Regions from separate parts of the Bradyrhizobium sp. CCBAU 051011 genome, predicted to be linked through region 2. Evidence: predicted binding sites of a transcription regulator. Region 2 holds the regulator's gene; each other region holds the start of a gene.
The links. The regulator PhoB, encoded in region 2, activates phosphate uptake and scavenging genes when phosphate is short. The targets are predictions, from matches to a motif close to TGTCATNNANCTGTCAT.
Positions count from the first base shown of each region.

Region 1: ACH79_RS09700 (DUF2794 domain-containing protein) is a predicted target of PhoB. The motif match lies at 1,995-2,011, and genes of this name have one in related genera.
Region 3: ACH79_RS40785 (YbhN family protein) is a predicted target of PhoB. The motif match lies at 4,276-4,292, and genes of this name have one in related genera.

Region 1 covers NZ_CP022222.1:2,047,964-2,055,200, reverse strand. Annotated here, with positions in the region: gene acnA (aconitate hydratase AcnA) at 1-587, shown strand, start outside; gene ACH79_RS09705 (thioredoxin family protein) at 746-1,504, shown strand; gene ACH79_RS09700 (DUF2794 domain-containing protein) at 2,023-2,394, shown strand; gene ACH79_RS09695 (GNAT family N-acetyltransferase) at 2,541-3,086, opposite strand; gene ACH79_RS09690 (Bax inhibitor-1/YccA family protein) at 3,230-4,021, opposite strand; gene ACH79_RS09685 (ABC transporter permease) at 4,265-6,835, opposite strand; gene ACH79_RS09680 (ABC transporter ATP-binding protein) at 6,832-7,237, opposite strand, start outside.
Region 2 covers NZ_CP022222.1:1,698,793-1,706,029, reverse strand. Annotated here, with positions in the region: gene pstS (phosphate ABC transporter substrate-binding protein PstS) at 1-607, shown strand, start outside; gene pstC (phosphate ABC transporter permease subunit PstC) at 767-1,756, shown strand; gene pstA (phosphate ABC transporter permease PstA) at 1,761-2,606, shown strand; gene pstB (phosphate ABC transporter ATP-binding protein PstB) at 2,603-3,424, shown strand; gene phoU (phosphate signaling complex protein PhoU) at 3,436-4,152, shown strand; gene phoB (phosphate regulon transcriptional regulator PhoB) at 4,226-4,930, shown strand; gene ACH79_RS08165 (GcrA family cell cycle regulator) at 5,290-5,802, opposite strand; gene ACH79_RS08160 (aspartate aminotransferase family protein) at 6,302-7,237, shown strand, end outside.
Region 3 covers NZ_CP022222.1:8,658,890-8,666,126, reverse strand. Annotated here, with positions in the region: gene ACH79_RS40800 (NAD(P)/FAD-dependent oxidoreductase) at 1-228, shown strand, start outside; gene ACH79_RS40795 (DUF2147 domain-containing protein) at 344-946, shown strand; gene ACH79_RS40790 (hypothetical protein) at 976-2,904, opposite strand; gene ACH79_RS40785 (YbhN family protein) at 3,056-4,120, opposite strand; gene ACH79_RS40780 (ferritin-like domain-containing protein) at 4,519-5,025, shown strand; gene ACH79_RS40775 (EAL domain-containing protein) at 5,385-7,237, shown strand, end outside.

The DNA.
Region 1 (7,237 bases), 350 kb from region 2:
TCAACCAGTACGGCACGCGGCGCGGCAATCACGAGATCATGATGCGCGGCACCTTCGCCAACATCCGCATCAAGAACTTCATGCTGAAGGGCGCCGACGGGAATATTCCGGAGGGCGGACTAACCAAGCACTGGCCCGACGGCGAGCAGATGTCGATCTACGACGCGGCGATGAAGTACCAGCAGGAGAGCGTGCCGCTGGTGGTGTTCGCCGGCGCCGAATACGGCAACGGCTCCTCGCGCGACTGGGCCGCGAAGGGCACCCGCCTGCTCGGCGTTCGCGCCGTGATCTGCCAGAGCTTCGAGCGCATCCATCGCTCCAACCTGGTCGGCATGGGTGTGTTGCCGCTCACCTTCGAGGACGGCACGTCGTGGACATCGCTCGGCCTCAAGGGCGACGAGACGGTGACGATCCGGGGGCTGCAGGGCGACCTGAAGCCGCGCCAGACGCTGACGGCCGAGATCGTATCCGGCGACGGTTCGCTGCAGCGCGTGCCGCTGCTGTGCCGCATCGATACCCTCGACGAGCTCGAGTACTACCGAAACGGCGGCATTCTGCATTATGTGCTGCGCAAACTCGCGGCTTAACGCGGATTTGTGATCAGTGCCTCACTTCGAAGTGAGTGGCGACAAGAAAGAAGGCGGCCTATGACAAGGCCGCTTTCGCGCGTCTGGGGCACGCTTTCAGGAGCTCAAATGATGCCCCGTATAAATACGGATCGAAAACACTACCGCCGGTTCGCAGCATGTCAGCGATGATGGCCTACAACATTTCGCGATGGTCCGGAGCGCTCGGAGTCTGTGCAATCATCGCGGTCATCCGCCCGGCTCATGCCGATCCGCGCGCCGTCGTTGAACTGTTCACCTCGCAGGGCTGTTCGTCGTGTCCGCCGGCCGACAAAATCGTCGGCGAACTGGCCAAGGATCCGTCGGTGATCGCGCTGAGCATGCCGGTCGACTACTGGGATTATCTCGGCTGGAAGGACACGCTGGCAGACTCGCGCTTCAGCGCGCGTCAGAAAGCCTATTCGCATGTGCGCGGCGATCGCAACCTCTACACGCCGCAGATGATCGTTAACGGCTCCGCACAAGTGATCGGCAGCGATCGCGCCGCCATCGAAGGCGCCATCAAGACGACCGGCAAGACCGAAGGCGTGATGTCGGTGCCGGTGACGATGACGTTGTCGGGCAAGCTGCTCAATGTCTCGGTCGATGCGAGCAAGGTGTCAACGCCGGGCCGCGGCGAAATCTGGCTCTGCTCCGTCTCGAAGGCGGTACCGATTTCGATCGGGCGCGGCGAGAACCGTGGCCAGCAGATCACCTACTACAACGTGGTGCGCAATCTGGTGAAGGTCGGCGACTGGAACGGAAGCTCGGGAAGCTGGACCATTCCGCTGGAAAATATTTCCCGCGACGGCGTCGACGGTGCGGTCGTCTATGTCCAGGACGGCAGTCGCGACAAGCCGGGCGCGATGCTCGGCGCCGCCTACACCGCGTTGCGCTGATTAACGCTGGCGCTTCCGTAGCCCGGATGGAGCGCAGCGCAATCCGGGACAGCTTTCTCCGCCAGTGATGATCCCCGGATTACGCTGCGCTCCATCCGGGCTACGATGCTGAGGATTTCAAACTGGGTGCTGTGCTGCAGCCGGCGAAGCCAGAGTTGAGCGTGGCATTTACGAAAGCCCGCCCACAAACGAAAAAGGACCAACTCTCGTTGGCCCAGTATCGGGATTAACTCCCTTCTGCGAACAGGCCCGATCCCGACGGCCCCGGGGGGCTGGGGGCTGAGGAATCCGGAACCGAAAGGACCGGGCCAACGCAGGATTGTTTTCTCGCAACCCAGCGGGGCAGGCGGTTGGCGGAAGTGGGGCAGCAATAAGATTCCGCTAACGATCCCGTGAATCCCCGGGGATCGGTATTTCCGTTATTTCGCCGGTTCCATGCGGTTTCCTCGCATTTCCAGCCCCCTTGCGGCTTTTCGCGGTTAGCGCGATCATGTCGGTCGGATGACAGGAGGCGCTCCATGAACCCGATATCGGAGGACACCGATCCAAGCGCGAGCCGCGCAGTGGCGCGCCCCGCCACTGCAGTTCCTCCGCCGAATCGGGTCACGTTCAATCGTCTCGAACTCAACCGTATCCTCAATCTGTATGGCCGCATGGTCGCCGACGGCGAATGGCGCGACTACGCCATCGACTTCATGAAAGACCGCGCGGTGTTTTCGGTGTTTCGCCGCGCTTCCGAAGTCCCGCTTTACCGCATCGAGAAGGACCCGCGGCTCGCGCGCAAGCAGGGCATGTACAGCGTGATCTCGGCGACCGGGCTGATCCTGCGCCGCGGCCACGAGCTCGAACGCGTACTCTTGGTGATCGACCGCAAGCTGGCGTTGGTTTAGGCGGGATCCTGTCGCCCGGATGGAGCCAACGGGTCGCGCGAACGCGCGCCCGATGACATGCTCCGCGAACTCCGGGAAGACCATATCCGCTTGCGAGATCGTCCCGGATTGCGCTGCGCTCCATCCGGGGCTTCTACGAAGCCTTCTCAATCCTTCGGCACCGTCGAGCCGCCTTCGCCGAGCGTGCGCTGCATCATCACGGTGTCGAGCCAGCGGCCGAACTTGAGGCCGACATTGCGATGCGTCCCAATCATCTGGAAACCGCATTTGGTATGAAGGCCGATCGAGCCGGCGTTGGCGGAATCGCCAATCACGGCGATCATTTGCCGGTAGCCGCGGGCCTCGCATTCGGCGATCAGCGGCTGCATCAGCTGCAGGCCGATGCCGCGGCGGTGGGTCGAGGGCTTCAGATAGATTGAGTTCTCCACCGTGAAACGATAGGCAGGCCGCGGCCGATAGGGGCCGGCATAGGCATAGCCGATCACCTCGCCTTCGACGGCGGCGGTGAAATAGGGAAAGCCGCCATCCATCAGGACTTTGAACCGCCGGGTCATCTCGGCGAGATCGGGCGGGATCAGTTCGAACGTCGCGGTGCCGTAGCGCACCGCGTGCTCGTAGATGTCGGTGATGGCAGGAAGGTCGGCCTCGGTGGCGGGCCGGATTTCAGGAGCGGACGTTTCAGAAGCGGGCATGGCAAAAAGATACCAGCAGACAGCTCTGGATCAACGCTCTTTCCGTCATGGCCCGGGTGAGGCCCGGCCATGACGATCACGGATCAAAAGAAAAGCCCCGGCGCGAGGCCGGGGCTTCAACTCGTGAACCTGATCGGGGGCGCTTATTCGCGCTGGCCGAGGAGCTGCAGCAGCAGCGTGAACAGGTTGATGAAGTTCAGATAGAGCGACAGTGCGCCGGTAATCGCCGCCTTGTCCGCTATCTCGCCGCCCTCGGAGGCGTAGCCATAGATGTAGTCGTTCTTCAGCCGCTGGGTATCCCAGGCGGTGAGGCCAGCAAACACCAGCACGCCGACCACCGAGACGATGAACTGCAGCATCGAGCTCGCCAGGAACAGGTTGACCAGGCTCGCGATGATGACGCCGATCAAGCCCATGAACAGGAACGACCCCATGCCGCTCATGTCACGCTTGGTGGTGTAGCCGTAGAGGCTCAGCGCGCCGAAGGTCGCCGCGGTGATGAAGAACACCCGCACGATCGAGGTGTGGGTGTACACCAGGAAGATCGACGACAGCGAAATGCCCATCAGGGCCGCGAACGCCCAGAACAGCAATTGTGCCGTCGCGGGCCGCAGCCGGTTGATGCCGAACGAGATCGCGAACACCATGACCAGCGGCGCGAGGATGAACAGCCACTTCAGCGGGCTGACATACATCGCGTAGCCGAACGGCGTCAGGAAGGCGTTGCCGAACCGGGCGGCGGCGCCGGCCTGGTCGGTGGTCACGGCGGCCATGTAGACGCCGAGCGCCGCAAGGCCGGTGATGGCCAGGCCGATGCTCATGTAGTTGTAGATGCGCAGCATGTAGGCGCGCAGACCGGCATCGACGGCCGCTGCGTCAACGCGTCCGGCGGCCCGGCCGAAAGGAGATACGTAGTTACGGTCTAGGTCCGACATGGTCGAATTCCCGTTGGTTGCCCGGCGGAGCGCAAGGGGTTTGCGGCGCCGGTTAGATTTCTTAGCTCAGATGTCCCGATCTGCCGACGCTAATTTCACGTCATGAACCCGGCCACTGATCTTGGCTGGTATGTGGGAAACTAACACATTCGACGCAAGCTTCCACGCGCGGCTGAATGTCGCTTCTCCCCGCCATTTGCGCGTAAAGCTTGCGTTAACCCGGCTTTCCGCCGCTACAAATTGTCACAAATTCCGCAACACGCTGGCGGGCTTCTGGTTCAGCGCCAGCAACGTCCCGGCGAGCCCCAGCCCCACCGTGACGATCAGGGCGGCTATGACCACGCCAGCCGCGCTGCCGGCTTGCCAGATGAAACTCAACGTCATCAGCCGGGTCACGATCAGCCACGCTGCGATCGAGCCAGCGATGACGCCGAATACCGCGGTGGCAAGGCCGATCATCAGGTATTCCAGTGCGTAGGCGCCGAGCAGCCGTGCCCGGGTTGCGCCCAGCGTCTTCAGGATCACCGCGTCATAGACCCGGTGGCGGTGGCCTGCGGCCAGCGCGCCGCCCAGCACCAGGATCGCCGAGATCAGCGTCACGGCGCTGGCGCCGCGGATGGCGAGCACGAGGTTGGTGACGACGGTGCCGACGGTTTCCAGCGCTTCGCGGACCCGCACGCTGGTCACCATCGGAAAGGCGTCCGCCACCTGCTTGATGATTCGCGCGTCGCCCGCCGGATCCGGGTGGACCTCCGACAGGGTCGCGACATGGCTGTGCGGCGCGCCCTTGAACGCGTTGGGCGAGAACACCAGCACGAAATTGATGCCGAGCCCCTGCCAGTCGACGTTGCGGAGATTGCTGATCCGGGCCGGAATGTCGCGGCCGAGCACGTTGACGACGATCTCGTCGCCTATTCTGAGCTTCAGCCCGTCGGCGATCTTCTTCTCCAGCGAGACCAGCGGCGGCCCCTTATAGTCCGCGCTCCACCATTCGCCTTCGACCACCTTCGAGCCCTTGGGAACTTCGTTGGTGTAGGTCAGGCCGCGGTCGCTCTGCAACACCCACTCGGACTCCTGCGACGGATTGAGCTCGTCTGCCTTGACGCCGCGGGCCGCGACGATGCGTCCTCGCAGCATCGGCACGTCCTCAACCGTCGATTGCGGCGCGACCTGCTTGAGGAAGGCGCCGAAGCGGTCGGCATCGGCAGTCGGGATGTCTATGAAGTAGAACGAGGGCGCGCGTTCCGGCAGCGCGGCCAGGAATTGCCGGCGCAGATTGCCGTCGATCTGGGTGATGGTGACGAGCACCGCGAGCCCGAGGCCGAGCGACATCACGACCGAGGGCGTCAGCGCGCCGGGCCGGTAGACGTTGGCGATCGCCAGCCGCAGCATGGTGATGCGGCTTCGTGGCATTCGGCGTGCCAGCGCCATCAGCCCGGCGGCGACGCCGCGCAGCAGCGCGAATACCGCCACCGAGGATACGACGAACACCGCCGCAACCCGTTTGTCATAGGAAAGCCCGATGGCGACGGCGACCAGCAGCACGATCACCGCGGCCATCAGCGCGAGATAAGCCCAGCGCGGCCGGTGCCATTCGCGCGCGACTTCCTCGCGAAACAGCGCGGCGACCGGCACGTCGTGCACCCGGCCGAGCGGCCATAGTCCGAAGGCGAGCGCGGTGAGCAGGCCGTAGACGAACGACAGCGCCAGTTCGTCCGGATGCAGGGCGGGGATCACCGGCAGCGGGAGCAGCTTGCCGAACACCCCGACGATGAGGAACGGCAGAGCCGCGCCGGCCGCCAGCCCGATCACCGAACCGACCGCGGCGAGCAGGACCACCTGCGTCAGATAGATCGTGAAGACGTCGCGCCCTGTGGCGCCCAGCGCCTTGAACGAGGCAATGACGTCGCGGCGCCGGTCGATATGGCTCTTGACCGCGTTGGCGACGCCGACGCCGCCGACCAGGAGCGCGGCGAGGCCGACCAGCGTCAGGAACTGGCTGAAGCGGCTGATGGTGCGCTCGAGTTGCGGGGAGGCGTTGCTGCTGCTGCGGATCCACCAGCCGGCCTCGGGGAGGGCGCTCCGCGCACTCTCGATCAATTGGGTCGCGGCGCGGTCGTCAGCCGCGTTATTCGGCAGCTTCACACGGTAGATCCAGCGCACCAGGCTGCCGGGCTGCAGCAATCCGCTGGCGCGCAGGCTCGCCTCGCTGACCAGAACGCGTGGGCCCAACCCGACATTGCCGGCCAGCTTGTCCGGCTCGGCGCCAACGATGCTGCGAATCTGGAACGTGGCGTTGCCGATCGTAATACGGTCGCCGAGCTTGAGGTCGAGCCGCGCCAGCAGCGTGGAATCCACCGCCGCCCCGAACGCGCCGTCACGCTCGGCCAGCAGATCTGCCATCGGCATTTTCGGCTCGAGCGTCACCTCTCCGAGCATCGGGTAGTTGCCGTCCACGGCCTTGAGCTCGACCAGCGCCAGCTTGCCGTCATGGCTTCGGGCCATGACGCGCAGCGCGGCCGCCACCGAAACCTGGCCGCGCGCCCGCAGGAAACCGATTTCCTCCGGCTTGGCTTCGCGCTGGATCAGCGAGAAGGCGACGTCGCCGCCCAGCAACGTGCGGCCCTCGCGCGTCAAACCTTCGCCGAGGCTCGCGGCGACCGAGCCGACGCCGGCAATCGCCATGACGCCGAGCGCGATGCAGGCGATGAAGACGTAGAAGCCGCGCAAGCCCCCGCGCAATTCGCGCAGCGCGTAACGCAGGGCCAGCGACGATGCGCGGCTACGGTAGACGGGTTCGGAAACGGTGGTCATGAGTGGCTGTCGATCCGGCCCGAGCGCAGCCGCACCACGCGGTCGCAACGCTGCGCCAGCGAGCTGTCATGTGTCACCAGCACCAAGGTCATGCCGCGCTCGGCATGTTTGGTGAAGAGCATGTCGACGATCTGCTTGCCGGTGGCCTCGTCGAGATTGCCGGTCGGCTCGTCGGCAACGAGAATGGCGGGATCTGGCGCCAGCGCGCGAGCGAGCGCCACGCGCTGCTGTTCGCCGCCGGACAGTTGTGTCGGATAGTGATGCAGGCGTTCGCCGAGGCCGACGGACGCCAGCTCCTTCGCCGCGCGCTCCGCCGCGTCGGGACTGCCGGCGAGCTCCAGCGGTACCGCGACGTTTTCCAGCGCGGTCATGGTCGGGATCAGATGAAACGACTGGAACACG
Region 2 (7,237 bases):
GATCGCTAAGCTCAATCCTAAGGTCAAGCTGCCCTCCGACGCGATCACGGTGGTGCGCCGTTCGGACGGCTCCGGCACCACGTTCATCTGGACCGACTATCTCTCGAAGACCAATGCCGAGTGGAAGGCGAAGGCCGGTGCCGGTACCGCGGTTGAGTGGCCGACGGGCGTTGGCGCCAAGGGTAACGAAGGCGTCGCCGGCAATGTCAGTCAGACCAAGAACTCGATTGGCTATGTCGAGTACGCCTATGCCAAGCAGAACAAGCTGACCTACGGTGCTGTCATCAACAAGGCCGGCAAGACCGTGCAGCCGACGATTGGCGCATTCCAGGCCGCGGCCGCCAATGCCGATTGGGCCGGCGCCAAGAACTACTTCGTCATCCTGACCGACCAGCCCGGCGATGCGTCGTGGCCGATCACCGGCGCGACCTTCATCCTGATGCACAAGGATGCGACCGACAAGGCGGCGTCCCAGGAGGCCATCAAGTTCTTCAAATGGGCGTTTGAGAAGGGCGACAAGATGGCCGAAGAGCTCGACTACATCCCGATGCCGGACTCGGTGGTCAAGCAGATCGAAAAGACCTGGTCGTCCGAGATCAAGAGCTGATCGGTCCAGCACTTCGCTACACGATCGCTCAACCCGGGATGCCCCGGGTTGAGCACCCCTCTCGGGACAGGAGAGGCAAGAACAAAGCGCGAGCCGAAAAAGCCGTGCACCGAAGTCCGGGTCATTGGGCTATAAGTACAGGGGATTGGCGTGGCAGAAATGACGGTTGATAGCGACGTAATGGATGCTGCTGGGCCCTATGATCGCGCGAGGGCTCTCAGCGCGTTCAAGCTCGGCGACGTCACCTTCTACTGGATCACGCGCGCCTGCGCGATCTCGGTTCTGCTCATCCTCGGCGGCATCATCATTTCGCTCATTGTTGGCGCCTGGCCCGCCATCCGTGAATATGGCGCAGCCTTCCTGTGGACGCAACGCTGGGCGCCCTCGGCCGATCCGCCGGTGTTGGGCGCGCTCGGCCCGATCTATGGCACGCTGATCACCTCCGTGATCGCGATGATGATCGCCATTCCCGTCGGCCTCGGCATCGCGATTTTCCTCACCGAGATCTGTCCGATCTGGCTGCGCCGTCCGATCGGACTTGCCATCGAACTGCTGGCCGGCATTCCCTCCATCATCTACGGCATGTGGGGTTTCTTCGTGCTGGGCCCGTTCCTGGCCAACACCTTCCAGCCGTTGATGATCAGCGTGTTCGACGGCGTTCCCGTGCTGGGGACGATCTTCGCTGGTCCGCCGTCCTATCTCAGCTTGTTCAACGCGTCATTGATTCTGGCGATCATGGTATTGCCCTTCATCACCGCGATCTCGGTCGACGTCTTCAAGACGGTCCCGCCGGTGCTCAAAGAGGCCGCCTACGGGGTGGGGTGTACCAACTGGGAAGTCGTTCGCAACGTGGTGATCCCCTACACCCGAGTCGGAGTGATCGGTGGCATCATGCTGGCGCTCGGCCGCGCGCTCGGCGAGACCATGGCGGTGACCTTCATCATCGGCAATTCGTTCAAGATCCAGTCCTCGATCTTCGCGCCGGGCACCACGATATCCGCCGCCATCGCTTCCGAATTCGCCGAGAGCGACGGGCTACATCAATCCGGCCTGATCCTGCTTGGCTTGCTGCTGTTCGTGCTGACGTTCTTCGTTCTTGCTGCCGCAAGGCTGATGCTGATGCGGCTGGAAAAGAAAGCGGGGAACTGAGATCATGAATCCGATTTACGTATCCCGCCGCCGCAACAACATCATCGTCAAGTTCCTTTGCCTGGGCGCCGCGTTGTTCGGCGTGACCTGGCTGGCGCTGATCCTGTTCACGCTGTTCTACAACGGCGTCACCGGGCTCAATCTCGCCGTCTTCACCCAGGATACGCCGCCGCCGGGTTCGACCGATGGCGGCTTGCGCAACGCCATCATCGGCTCGATCATGATGACCGTGATCGGGGTCGGCATCGGCGCGCCGCTCGGCCTGTTCGCAGGTACGTATCTCGCCGAATACGGCAAGCACGACAAGCTCACCTCGGTGATCCGCTTCATCAACGACATCCTGCTGAGCGCGCCGTCGATCATCATCGGCCTGTTCATCTACGGCGCCATCGTGGTGCCGATGGGCGGCTTCTCGGCCTTCGCCGGCTGTCTGGCGCTCGCCGTGATCGTGATCCCGGTGGTGGTCCGCACCACCGAGGACATGCTCGGCCTGGTGCCCAATCCCTTGCGCGAGGCGGCGTCCGCGCTCGGCATGCCGCGCTCGCTGGTGATCCGGCGGATCGCCTACCGCGCCGCGCGCGCCGGCCTGATCACCGGCGTCCTGCTGGCCACCGCCCGCGTCGCCGGCGAAACCGCGCCGCTGCTGTTCACCGCGCTGTCCAACCAGTTCTTCAGCCTGGATATGACCAAGACGATGGCGAACCTGCCGGTCACCATCAACAACTTCGTCCAGAGCCCCTATGCCTACTGGAAGCAGCTCGCCTGGGCCGGGGCCCTGCTGATCACGCTCACCGTACTTGCCCTGAATATTGGCGCGCGCATTCTTGGCGCCGAGAGGACATCCAAATGACCGATCTCTCCGTATCCGTGAGTTCCGCGAGCGGGCCCGTTCCGCAGGTAGCGCTGCCCGAGGCCGCGCCGAAGGTGACCGCCCGCGGCCTGAACTTCTACTATGGCGAACATCACGCGCTGAAGAACATCAACCTGACGCTCGGCACCCACCGCGTCACCGCCTTCATCGGCCCATCCGGCTGCGGCAAGTCCACGCTGCTGCGGATCTTCAACCGGATGTACGACCTTTATCCCGGCCAGAAGGCGACCGGTCAGCTGATGCTCGACCAGACCAACATCCTTGACCCCAAGCTCGACCTCAATTTGCTGCGGGCCCGCGTCGGCATGGTGTTCCAGAAGCCGACGCCGTTCCCGATGACGATCTACGAAAACATCGCCTTCGGCATCCGCCTCTATGAGAAGATCTCGAAGTCGGAAATGGACGGCCGGGTCGAGAAGGCGCTGCGCGGCGGCGCGCTGTGGAACGAGGTCAAGGACAAGCTGAACGCCTCCGGCCTCTCGCTGTCCGGCGGCCAGCAGCAGCGGCTCTGCATCGCCCGCACGGTCGCTGTCAGGCCCGAGGTAATCCTGTTTGACGAACCCTGTTCGGCGCTCGACCCGATCTCGACCGCCAAGATCGAGGAACTGATTCAGGAACTGGCGGAGGACTACACCATCGCCATCGTCACCCATAATATGCAGCAGGCGGCGCGCGTCTCCGACAAGACCGCCTTCATGTATCTCGGCGAGCTGATCGAATTCGACGACACCAACAAGATCTTCACTTCGCCGAGCGACCGACGCACCCAGGATTACATCACCGGCCGGTTCGGCTGAGGAGACAAGACATGGCTTCCGAGCACACCGCCAAGGCGTTCGACAGCGACCTTCAGGAACTCACCCGCCTGGTCGCGGAGATGGGCGGCCTGGCCGAACGCATGATCACCGAATCTGTCGACGCGCTGGTCCGCCGCGACGTCGCACTCGGCAAGCGCGTCGTCGCAACCGATGTCGAGATCGACCGCCTGCAGCATTTGATCGAGGAGCGAGCGGTATTGACCATCGCCCGCCGCCAGCCGATGGCGATCGACTTGCGCGAAATCGTCGGCGCCATGCGCGTCGCCACCGATCTGGAGCGGATCGGCGATCTCGCCAAGAACATGGGCAAGCGGGTCGCGGCCCTGGAGAACGATTTCCAGCCGCTGAAGCTGATGCGCGGCCTCGAACACATGACCGATCTGGTGCAAACGCAGGTCAAGTCGGTGCTGGACGCCTATGCCGCGCACGACCTGCCGGCGGCAATGGCGGTCTGGAAAGGCGACGAGGAAGTCGACGCCATCTGCACCTCGCTGTTCCGCGAACTTCTCACCTACATGATGGAAGACCCGCGCAACATCTCGTTCTGCATTCATTTGATGTTCTGCGCCAAGAATATTGAGCGGATCGGCGACCACGCGACCAACATCGCCGAAACCGTGTTCTACATGATCGAGGGACAGCAGATGCTCGACAAGCGCCCGAAGGGCGACATGACGACGTTTGCTACGACCGTGCCGAATAGTTGACGTAGCGTTTTCGAGCGAAGTGGAGGCCGGTTCGCGTGAAGAAAACGCGTCAGACAGAAGAGGCAAGAAAAGGATGAGCGCACGCATTATGGTGGTCGAGGACGAGGAAGCGCTGACCACGCTGTTGCGCTACAACCTCGACGCTGAAGGCTATGAGGTCGAGACCGTAGGCCGCGGCGACGACGCCGATACGCGGCTGAAGGAGCGCGTGCCCGACCTCGTCGTGCTCGACTGGATGCTGCCGGGCCTCTCCGGCATCGAGCTGTGCCGCCGCCTGCGCGCTCGCCCCGAAACCAAGCAACTACCGATCATCATGCTGACCGCGCGCGGCGAGGAGAGCGAGCGGGTGCGGGGGCTTGCGACCGGTGCCGACGACTACATCGTCAAGCCGTTCTCGGTGCCGGAACTCCTGGCGCGGGTGAAAGGCCTGTTGCGTCGGGCAAGCCCGGAGCGGCTCGCTACCGTGCTGACCTATGGCGACATCGAACTCGACCGCGAGAAACGCCGCGTCGCGCGCTCCGGCCGCCAGATCGACCTCGGCCCGACCGAATATCGCCTGCTGGAATTTTTCCTCGAACATCCCGGCCGCGTGTTCAGCCGCGAGCAATTGCTCGACAGCGTCTGGGGCCGCGACATCTATATCGACGAACGCACCGTCGACGTCCACATCGGCCGCCTGCGCAAGCTGCTCAACCCCGGCCGCGAGCAGGACCCGATCCGTACCGTGCGCGGCGCCGGTTATGCGCTGGATGACCGGTTTGCCAAGGTGGAGCCGTAAGGCTTCGCTATCATCCGCGCAAACTCCACCGTCGTCCCCGGCAAAGCGGCAGCTCTCTCATCGTCATTGCGAGCGAAGCGAAGCGAAGCAATCCATAGTGCCACGCGGCAAGTATGGATTGCTTCGTCGCTTTCGTTCCCTTGCGCAAAAGCTTCGGCGTTTGTCGCTGGCAATGACGGTGGTTGCCGCATCGGCGATCCGGGTGAGGGGGCACAGGTCTATCGATAGACCACAATCGCGGACAGAGTCCCTCACCCCAACCCTCTCAGCGCGAGCTTCGCTCGTCGTGGCCCCGCAAGAGCGGGGCGAGGGAGCGCACCTTGCGCGGAGCGCTTACGTCTCGCGCAAATGAGCGCGCCTTACCTCGTCTGCTTCGGCTGCTGCCGCCGCCGATCGGCGGCCGGTTGATACGCCACGCGCGAGTGATGCGCGCAGTAGGGCAGGCCGCTGAGCGCCTTGCCGCCGCAGAAGAAGAATTCCGGGCTCGAAGGATCGCCGACCGGCCAGTGGCAGGTCGCCTCGTTCAGTTCGAGCAGCGACAGCCGCTGGCTCATCGGCACTACATTGTCGAAGGCGACCGGATCGGCCTCGATCTCCACCTCGAAAGCGTGCGCCAGCGCGGTGTTGCCGCGCGAGACCGGGCGCGACACCCGCATCATCTGCTGGGCGGCGGGGCGTGCCTTGCGCTGCCGCGGAGCGGCCGAGGAGGGACTCTTGGCTCGGCCGGACAGGCCCAGCCGGTGCACTTTGCCGATTACGGCGTTTCGCGTCACATTTCCGAGTTCCGCGGCAATCTGGCTCGCGGACAATCCGGCTTCCCAGAGCTTCTTCAGCTGCTCGACGCGATCGTCGGACCAGGTCAAAACCGTCATCGTAATCTTCCCTTCGCATCGCGCCGGCCAATCGAGGGCAGCGCGGGCGATGTCATTCGTCTCAAAAATCCCTGCGGTCAGAATCCCTTAGCCCTCGCCGGGCGCGTTAACCGCGCCCGAACGTTTACGCCTGCACAAATGGACTCTTAGGGATCAGAACTGCCGCACGAGATGTCGTACCCGACAGCCCAAACGCTACAATATGGCGTGACTCGGGCGCAAGAGTCCGCGCCCCAACGTCCACATCTTCTGACATCTAGGCGTTTCACTGCGTGTTTTCCACCACACCGCAATCCTACGGATTTTGGCATCTTGCACTGCAGGAAAGGCCGTTCCGTGGCGTGTTGACAGCGCTCCCGGCCGACATAGAATACCTCTCACGTGCCGCCCTTAAGAGGCGGCACGTTTCGTTTTCGCCAGACCGGCTGCTGCCGCGTTCGCGCCACTGCCTGCGTGTCCCCGGCCGGTCAACCTTCAGTGCAAACCTTTTGTGATTGCCATGACCAATAGCGCCACGTCGCATCTGCTTCCCGTCTTCGCCAGGGTCGATCTCGGCTTCGAAAGCGGCGAGGGCTGCTGGCTGACCGCAACCAATGGCGAGCGCTATCTCGATTTCACCTCGGGCGTCGCGGTGAATGCGCTGGGTCACTGCCATCCGCATCTGATCAAGGCGCTGCAGGAACAGGCGACGAAACTCTGGCACATGTCGAACCTGTTCAAGTCGCCCGATGGCGAGAAGCTGGCCGCGCGGCTGTGCGAGCAGAGCTTTGCCGACCTGGTGTTTTTCTGCAATTCGGGCGCCGAGGCGATGGAAGGCGTGATCAAGGTCGTGCGCCGCTATCAATTCTCCAAGGGCCATCCCGAGCGCTATCGCCTCGTCACCTTCGAGGGCGCCTTCCACGGCCGCACGCTGGGCACGCTCGCGGCCACCGGCTCCGCCAAATATCTCGAAGGCTTTGGCCCGCCCATGGACGGTTTTGACCAGGTGCCGCATGGCGATTTGGAAGCCGTGAAGAAGGCGATCGGTCCCAACACCGCGGGCATCCTGATCGAGCCGGTGCAGGGCGAAGGCGGCGTGCGCTCGGCGCCGCAATCCTTCTTCAAGGCGCTGCGCCAGCTCTGCGACGAGAAGGGCCTGTTGCTCGCGTTCGACGAGGTGCAGACCGGCATGGGCCGCACCGGCGATCTGTTTGCCTACAAGCGCGTCGGCGTCACGCCGGATGTGATGTCGCTGGCGAAAGCGCTCGGCGGCGGTTTTCCGATCGGTGCGGTGCTGGCGACGGCGGAGGCCGCGAGCGGCATGACGCCCGGCTCGCACGGCTCGACCTTCGGCGGCAATCCGCTGGCGATTTCAGCCGCCAACGCCGTGCTCGACGTGATGCTGAAGCCCGGCTTCTTCGATCATGTGCAGAAAATGTCGCTGCTGTTGAAACAG
Region 3 (7,237 bases), 2.1 Mb from region 2:
AATCTGGTGCCGGTCGACACCGCGGCGTTCGAGACCAACGTTCCCGGCATCTTCGCGATCGGCGACATCAACACCTATCCCGGCAAGCTCAAGTTGATCCTGTCCGGATTCCACGAGGGCGCGCTGATGGCGCAGAAGGCGCACCGCTACGTCTATCCGGACAAGCGGCTGGTGTTCCAGTACACCACCTCGTCGTCGAGCCTGCAGAAAAAGCTCGGGGTCACCTGAGTTCCCAAAAATGTTAGGCGCGGTGCTTGGTTGGGGCGACGATCGCGACTGGAACCCTCCGCGAAATGGCCTTAGTCTGCGGCCATTCATTTAGGGAATTGATCAGGTGATGACGATGCGCAAGCTGACCGGATTTCAACTGGTGCTCTCGATCGTGATCGGTCTCGCCTTCACCGGCGAGCTCGCCGCGCAGCCGGCGGAGCCTTCCGCGGCGGGGCTGTGGGAGAAGGTCGAGAAGGGCAAGCCGGTCGGATGGTTCCTGGTGGTCGATCGCAACGGCCTGTTCGAAGGCGTGTTCGCCAAGCTCTTTCTCCAGCCCGGCGATCCGCCCAATCCGACCTGCGCGAAATGCACCGACGATCGCAAGGATGCGCCGTGGCTCGGGCTCTCCTTCATCCGCGACATGAAGCGGGAGGGCCTGAAATACGAGAACGGCAACGTGCTCGATCCGCGCGATGGCAAGATCTACAAAGCCAAGATGACGCTCAGTCCCGACGGGCAGACGCTGACGATGCGCGGTTATCTCGGCATCTCGCTGCTGGGCAAGGATGAGGTCTGGAACCGCTTGCCGGACACGACGCTGGCGCAAGTCGATCCTGCGATCATCGCCAAATATCTGCCGGCGCACGCCGCGGCGATGAAACAACCACCGGCGAAGGCTCCGGCCGTCAAGAAGGCCACCACTCCGGTGCCTGCGGCACCCGCGCCTGCCAAATAGCAAACGCGCTGCGAAGCGATGTCGCCTTGCTAGTACAGCCCGCCGCTGCGGCCCGGCGGCCGCGGCGCATTTTGCATCTGTGCCGGTGGCGCGATCGGCTGCGAAGTGACTTCAGGCACCGCCGCATCGAGCTGCAGCACGGCGGCGGCGGCCGGCACGGCTGCATCCGCCATTGCAGCATGGCCCTCGGCGCTCGGATGCACCGCGCCGCCATAGACCGCCGACAACACGCCCCAAGTTGCGTCATGGATATCGGACGGCTGCTGCGACGTCGGCAGGCCTTGCGGATAGGTCATCGCGGCGAAGTAGCTGTCATTGGCATCGCGGATCCAGCGCGCGCGCGGCAGATAGGCGCGGTACTCGCCGGCGCTGCGGCCGCACAGCATCGGCTGGTTGGCGGCCGTGACGATATCGGGATCGAAGCTGTCGCCCTTCGCCGAAAAGCACTGCCGGTCGAATTCGGGATCGCTTTCGGCGCGCGCGCAGAAGCCGTGGCTGGCAAAAGCGGCCTGATGGCTGTCGACGAAGGTCATGCGGTCGGTGCGCGGATTGCGGCACAAGATGCCGCCCTCGCAGAGCGCCAGCCCTCGTAGCTGCGGCAGGAATTCGTTTTCGACGAAGTTTGACACGGCGGTCAGCCGCTGCGGCTGGGCATTGAAGGAGGGATGAATGTCGAAGCCGCCGCGTCCGCCGGGGCAGGGAGCACCGCCATTCACAAGCGTCGGATTGGCGTAGGAGGTGTAGACGACCCGCGACAGGTCGCCACCGACAAGGGGCTTGAGCGCCTCGCGCAGCTTGGCAAAGCCCTGCGGCAGATCCCGCGCCATGGCGCTGCGTGCATCGTCGACCGAAGCCATCACGCCGCTGCGCCGAAACAGCGCGCGTTCGGTCGCGGTGTCCACGATGACGTCGGCGACGAGGCCGGAGAAATAGATGTCGTTGGCGCCGATCGACAACAGCACCAGGTCGAGCTGACGGTCCGACTGCCGGCGCTTTGCGGCGGTGACGGCTTCGCGCAACTCGGCCAGTTGTCCGTTCACGGTGCCCTGACATGCGCCGCCCGCTTTCGACGGCAGGCAATCGCGGGCGCGCTGCGAGCCGAACAGTCCATCGGCGATAGTGGCGCCGGTGCAGGCCAGCGGCAGATAAGTCACCGCGATGTGCGGATATCTGATGGCGAGCGCCAGTGCGGTCCGGGTCTGATAGCTGTAGAGCGAACGGTGGCAGGCAGGGTTGAACCACAGCGCGCTCTGCCGCTGCCAGACGGCGAGGGAATCAGGCGCCTCGCAGGCGCGCCCGCCTTTATAGCTGGCGCGGCTCGGCCGGTAATATTGCGCAGCCGCCGTTCCGAGATAGGAGCGGAAGCAAAAGCCTTCATCGGCGAGCGCAATCGGGCGGTCCGGATTTCCTTCGCCGGAAGCGATGCTGTCGCCGATGCCTGCGATGAAGATGTCGCGCACCGCGATCTCGGTGAAAGCGCGCTGAGTGCCTTCCGAACTGGATATGTCGGCGGTCACGACTGTGGTGCGGCCATAGCGGACCCGCAGATTGACCGGTTCGGCGCAGTCAAAGGTCGAAGTCTGCGGGCCGTCGCCGTCGTCCACCGTCCAGGCGCAGGTGGCGCCGACCGGCACCGGGCCCGTCAGACGGATCACGACCGGATGATCGATCGGCGTCAGATAGCTTTCCTTGACGTTGTCGCGGTTGCAGGGTTCGTTGACGCGGCCGGCGAGATCGATACAGAGTCGGTTCACGGTGTTGCGCGCCCAGCCGCGACCGTCGCTCTGGATTGCCAGCACCTGCTCCGACGCCAGCACGCTGCGGCCGCGCCCGGCTTCTGCGTGCAGCAGGAAGTCCCGCTCCTCGCGGAACAGGCGGAAGCGGTTGCGCACTTCCCAGGAAATCTGCAGCGGCCCATAGCCGCCGGCGGTCTGGGCCTGCGCAGCGGATGCGGACATGCCGACCAGCCCAGCGGCAATCAGCGCGACCGACATCATCGAACGTATGAGAATTCCAGCCATGGCGTCGTTTGACGTTAGCGGTAAGGCGGAAATAAGAGAATGAGCCAGCTTCGGCCCAAAAGACCAGACGGCGCAGATAACGACGGCGTTACTGGCCGCGGGATTGGCCTCTCTCGACACGTTGCCGCACCCTGGCCTTGGCGGTGCAGGCTTCGCTGAGCCGGCGGCGTTCCAGCCAAGGCTGCACCACGCTGAGCCAGAGCTCGCGCGTCCCCATGATCCAGATCGAGATGCCGAACGGGATCAGGAAATATAGAATTCGGAACACCACCAGCGTCGCGAGCAATTGTTCCTTGCCGAACTGCGGCAGCGCCACCAGCATCGCCGCGTCGAACACGCCAATGCTGCCGGGCGCGTGACTGGCAAAGCCGAGCAGCGTCGCCAGGATGAACACCACCGCCAGCGAAACGAAATCGATATGCGGCGACATCGGCATCAACAGATACATCGCCAGCGCACAGAAGCCGAGATCGACGACGCCGATCAGGACCTGCAGCAGCGTCAGTCGCGCCGAGGGCAATACGACTTTCCAGCCATTCTGCCCGAGCTCGCGGCGGCCCTTGCCCATCAGCAACCAGACGAAATACGCCGCGATGCCGGCCAGGCAGCCGATCGCGATCAGCCGGTTCATCGCCGGCGGCAGCAGGTCCATCGCCGATGCCGCTTCGGGATGCCAGGCCATGCCGCAGCCGAGCACGAACAGATTGCCGAGCCAGAAGGTGAGGCCCGAGAGAAAGCAGATTTTTGCGACATCGATCGCCGTCAGGCCGTAGTCGGAATAAATCCGGAACCTGATCGCGCCGCCGGTAAAGACGGTGGCGCCGATATTGTGGCCGATGGTGTAGCTGGTGAAGCTCGACAGCGCGGCGATGCGGTAAGGGACGTGATTCTTGCCAATGGTTCGCAATGCGAAGAAATCATAGAAAGTGAGCGTGCAGAACGCACCGACCACGCACAGCGCCGCCAGCGCGATGCGATGCGGCGCGATTTCGGTCAGCGCAGTCAGAATCACCCCGGTATCGACACCCTTGAGGGTGCGAACCAGATGGGTGATCGCAAGAGCTATGATGAGAAGACTCGCAGCGATTCCTAGCCGTTTCCAGCCGATCTTCTCCTTGAAGCCGCGCCCGAGCGCGGTCAGCAGCCGATGCATTCATCCTCCCGGCGGGGCGGCAATAGGTAAAGGTGGGCCTGTCACGGCACGTGACAGTCGACGGGCAGAGGGCACCGTGCGCGCAACCCATAAGCCAAAACCGGACCGTTGTGCAGCCCTTGACAAGCATGCCTTTTGGCTTCGCTCGCCGTCTTTGTCATACGCCCTACATATGTCGCCGCGTTAACGATTTTGAGTCGCAATGAGGTCCGTTTCCGCGGTGCTGTTTTTGTCCGCGGCGTTCCAGCGTTTCCAGCGTTCCATCGCGACGTTTTCGGGGCGATTAGGAACATCGCATTCGCGAGCCGGTTAGCCTCCATCAGCATCGAACACGAAGCGCGCGACGGGGCCAAAAACCAGGCCGTGCACCCGCGTGTTCCAAACGGAGGACGACGGCAATGGGACTCTTCACCAAAGACATCAAGACCATGAACGACCTGTTCATCCACCAATTGCAGGACATCTATTACGCCGAGAAACAACTCGTGAAGGCGCTGCCAAAAATGGCCGAAAAGGCCACCGACAAGCAGCTAAAGCAGGGCTTTTTGACACATCTCGACGAAACCAGGACGCATGTACAGCGCCTGGAAGAGGTGTTCCGCATGCACGGCGCCGAGGTGAAGGCGGTCGATTGCCCGGCCATCGACGGCATCATCGAGGAAGCCGATGAAGTTGCGGCCGAGGTCGAAGACAAGGCTGTGCTGGATGCAGCGCTGATCAACGCCGCGCAGGCCGCCGAGCACTATGAAATTACCCGCTACGGCAGCCTGATTGCGTGGGCGCGGCAGCTTGGGCGCAACGATTGCGCCAGCATCCTGCAGCAGACGCTCGACGAGGAAAAGACGACCGACAAGAAGCTGACCTCGCTGGCGGAAGGCAAGGTCAACCTGCGCGCCGCAAGCTGATCGTCGCCCTGGTTGAGGCAAATCGCCGCGCGGGAAGAATATCTCGCGCGGCGTTTTTCTCGCGCAGGCGGCTGACAGCATCCATACTTCGATATCCGTTGAAGTGTTATATCGAAACGGACCTGTTTGAGCGGCATGGGCGCCCTGAAGGGTGACCCATGCGCAACGCTCACCTCAGATCCGGGCCGCTTTTCGGGCCCCGCTGCAGCAGTGGTGCTTGCTAACGCCCGTTAACCATCGGCAGGCTGCGGCCGGTTGAGTTCCAAAACGTTTGTTCACCATCCGCCCACTCCGGATTGAGGTGGTTACTCCAAATATACGAATGGGACCGTTGTTACAGACCGCTGGGGGAGTCTGTAATGTACCGCGTCTTAACTTGCCTCACCACTGAACATGATTGGCGCCTGGTCGTATTGGCAGGCACCATCTGCTGGCTCGCCAGCGCTGTCGCCATAAGCCTGTTTCATCGCGCCAGGGCATCGCGCGGCCGGACGCGCGCAGTCTGGATCGGTCTCGACGCGGCTGTCGGAGGCTGCGGAATCTGGGCCACTCATTTCGTCGCGATGCTGGCTTACGATCCGGGCGCGGGTGCCGGATACAGCATACCCGTCACCTTGTTGTCGCTGGTCTTCGCGATAGCCATCGTGGCCACCGGTCTTTGCATTGCGTTATCCAGTTCACGTCGGTGGGTGGTTGGCCTTGGCGGCGCCGTCATCGGCGGCGGTGTCGCAGCGATGCACTATACCGGCATGGCAGCGCTCGAGCTGCCGGCGTTCATTGTATGGTCGCACGGCCTCGTGCTGGCCTCGATCGTGTTTGGCAGCCTGTTCGCGGCCATCGCGCTTCTTGTCGCGATACGCCGTGACAATCCGGTCCATACCATGGCCGCCACCGGGCTGCTGACGGTTGCCATCGTCTCGCATCATTTCACGGCGATGGGCGCGGTCACGTTGATTCCGGATCCGACTCTCGGCTCCGACACGATGTCGATTTCCCCGACCGCGCTATCGTTCCTGACGGCGGTCGCGGCATTCGCCATCCTCGGCCTGTCGCTGCTGGCGGCGATGATCGACCGCCGCGCCAAGGGCGAACTCCATAGTCAGAAAGTCCTGCTCGATACCGCGCTCGACAACATGTCGCAGGGACTTTGCATGTTCGATGCGGATGGCCGCATCCTGCTCAACAATCAACGCTATGCCGAAATGATGGGGCGCACCGGCATGGCTCTTCAAGGCCGTTTGCTGCTCGACGTGCTTCGGCAGCAGAAGGCGCTCAATCGCTGGGACGGTGATCCCGATCAGTTCGTCGCCAGCGTGATTGCCGCCGCCAGGGCCGGCGACAGCGTGACCAGGACGTTGACCCGCAATGGACGGTCGATCCGCGTGGTCGATCAGCCCAAGAACGGCGGCGGATGGGTCGCTACCTTCGAAGACATCACCGAATGGCAGCAGGCCCAGGAACAGATTTCCCACATGGCGCGCCATGACGCGCTGACCAATCTGCCGAACCGGATACTATTCCGCGAGCAGCTCGAAAAGGCGTTGCGGCTCGCCAAGCGCAGCGATCAGCTCGCGGTGCTCTGTCTTGACCTCGACCACTTCAAGGACATCAACGATTCGCTCGGTCATCCCGTTGGCGACGCGCTATTGAAGGAAGTCGCCCGCCGTCTCGGCGCATGCATCGGTGAGAACGACACAGTGGCGCGGCTCGGCGGAGACGAATTCGCCATTGTGCAGTTCTGCAACGATTGCGATCCGTCCGCCGTCGCCTTGCTCGCCAGCCACGTCGTCGAGCAGGTTTCCGCGCCTTACGAGATCGCCGGCCACCAGCTCGTCATCGGCGTCAGCATCGGCATTTCGCTGGCGCCGGAAGACGGCAAGAATCCCGACGAGCTGCTCAAGAAGGCCGATCTCGCGCTCTATCGCGCCAAGGAAGACGGCCGCGGCACCTATCGTTTCTTCGAGACCGGGATGGACGCCCGCGCGCAGGCGCGGCGGCTCCTGGAACTCGACTTGCGCGCGGCGCTACAGCGCAAGGAGTTCGAAGTCTATTACCAGCCGATCCGCGACGTCGCCAAAGACGTCGTCGTTGGCTTCGAAGCCCTGGTGCGGTGGAATCATTCGCTGCGCGGCATGATCTCTCCGGTCAACTTCATTCCGCTGGCGGAGGAAACCGGCCTGATCGTGCCGATCGGCGAGTGGGTGTTGTGCCA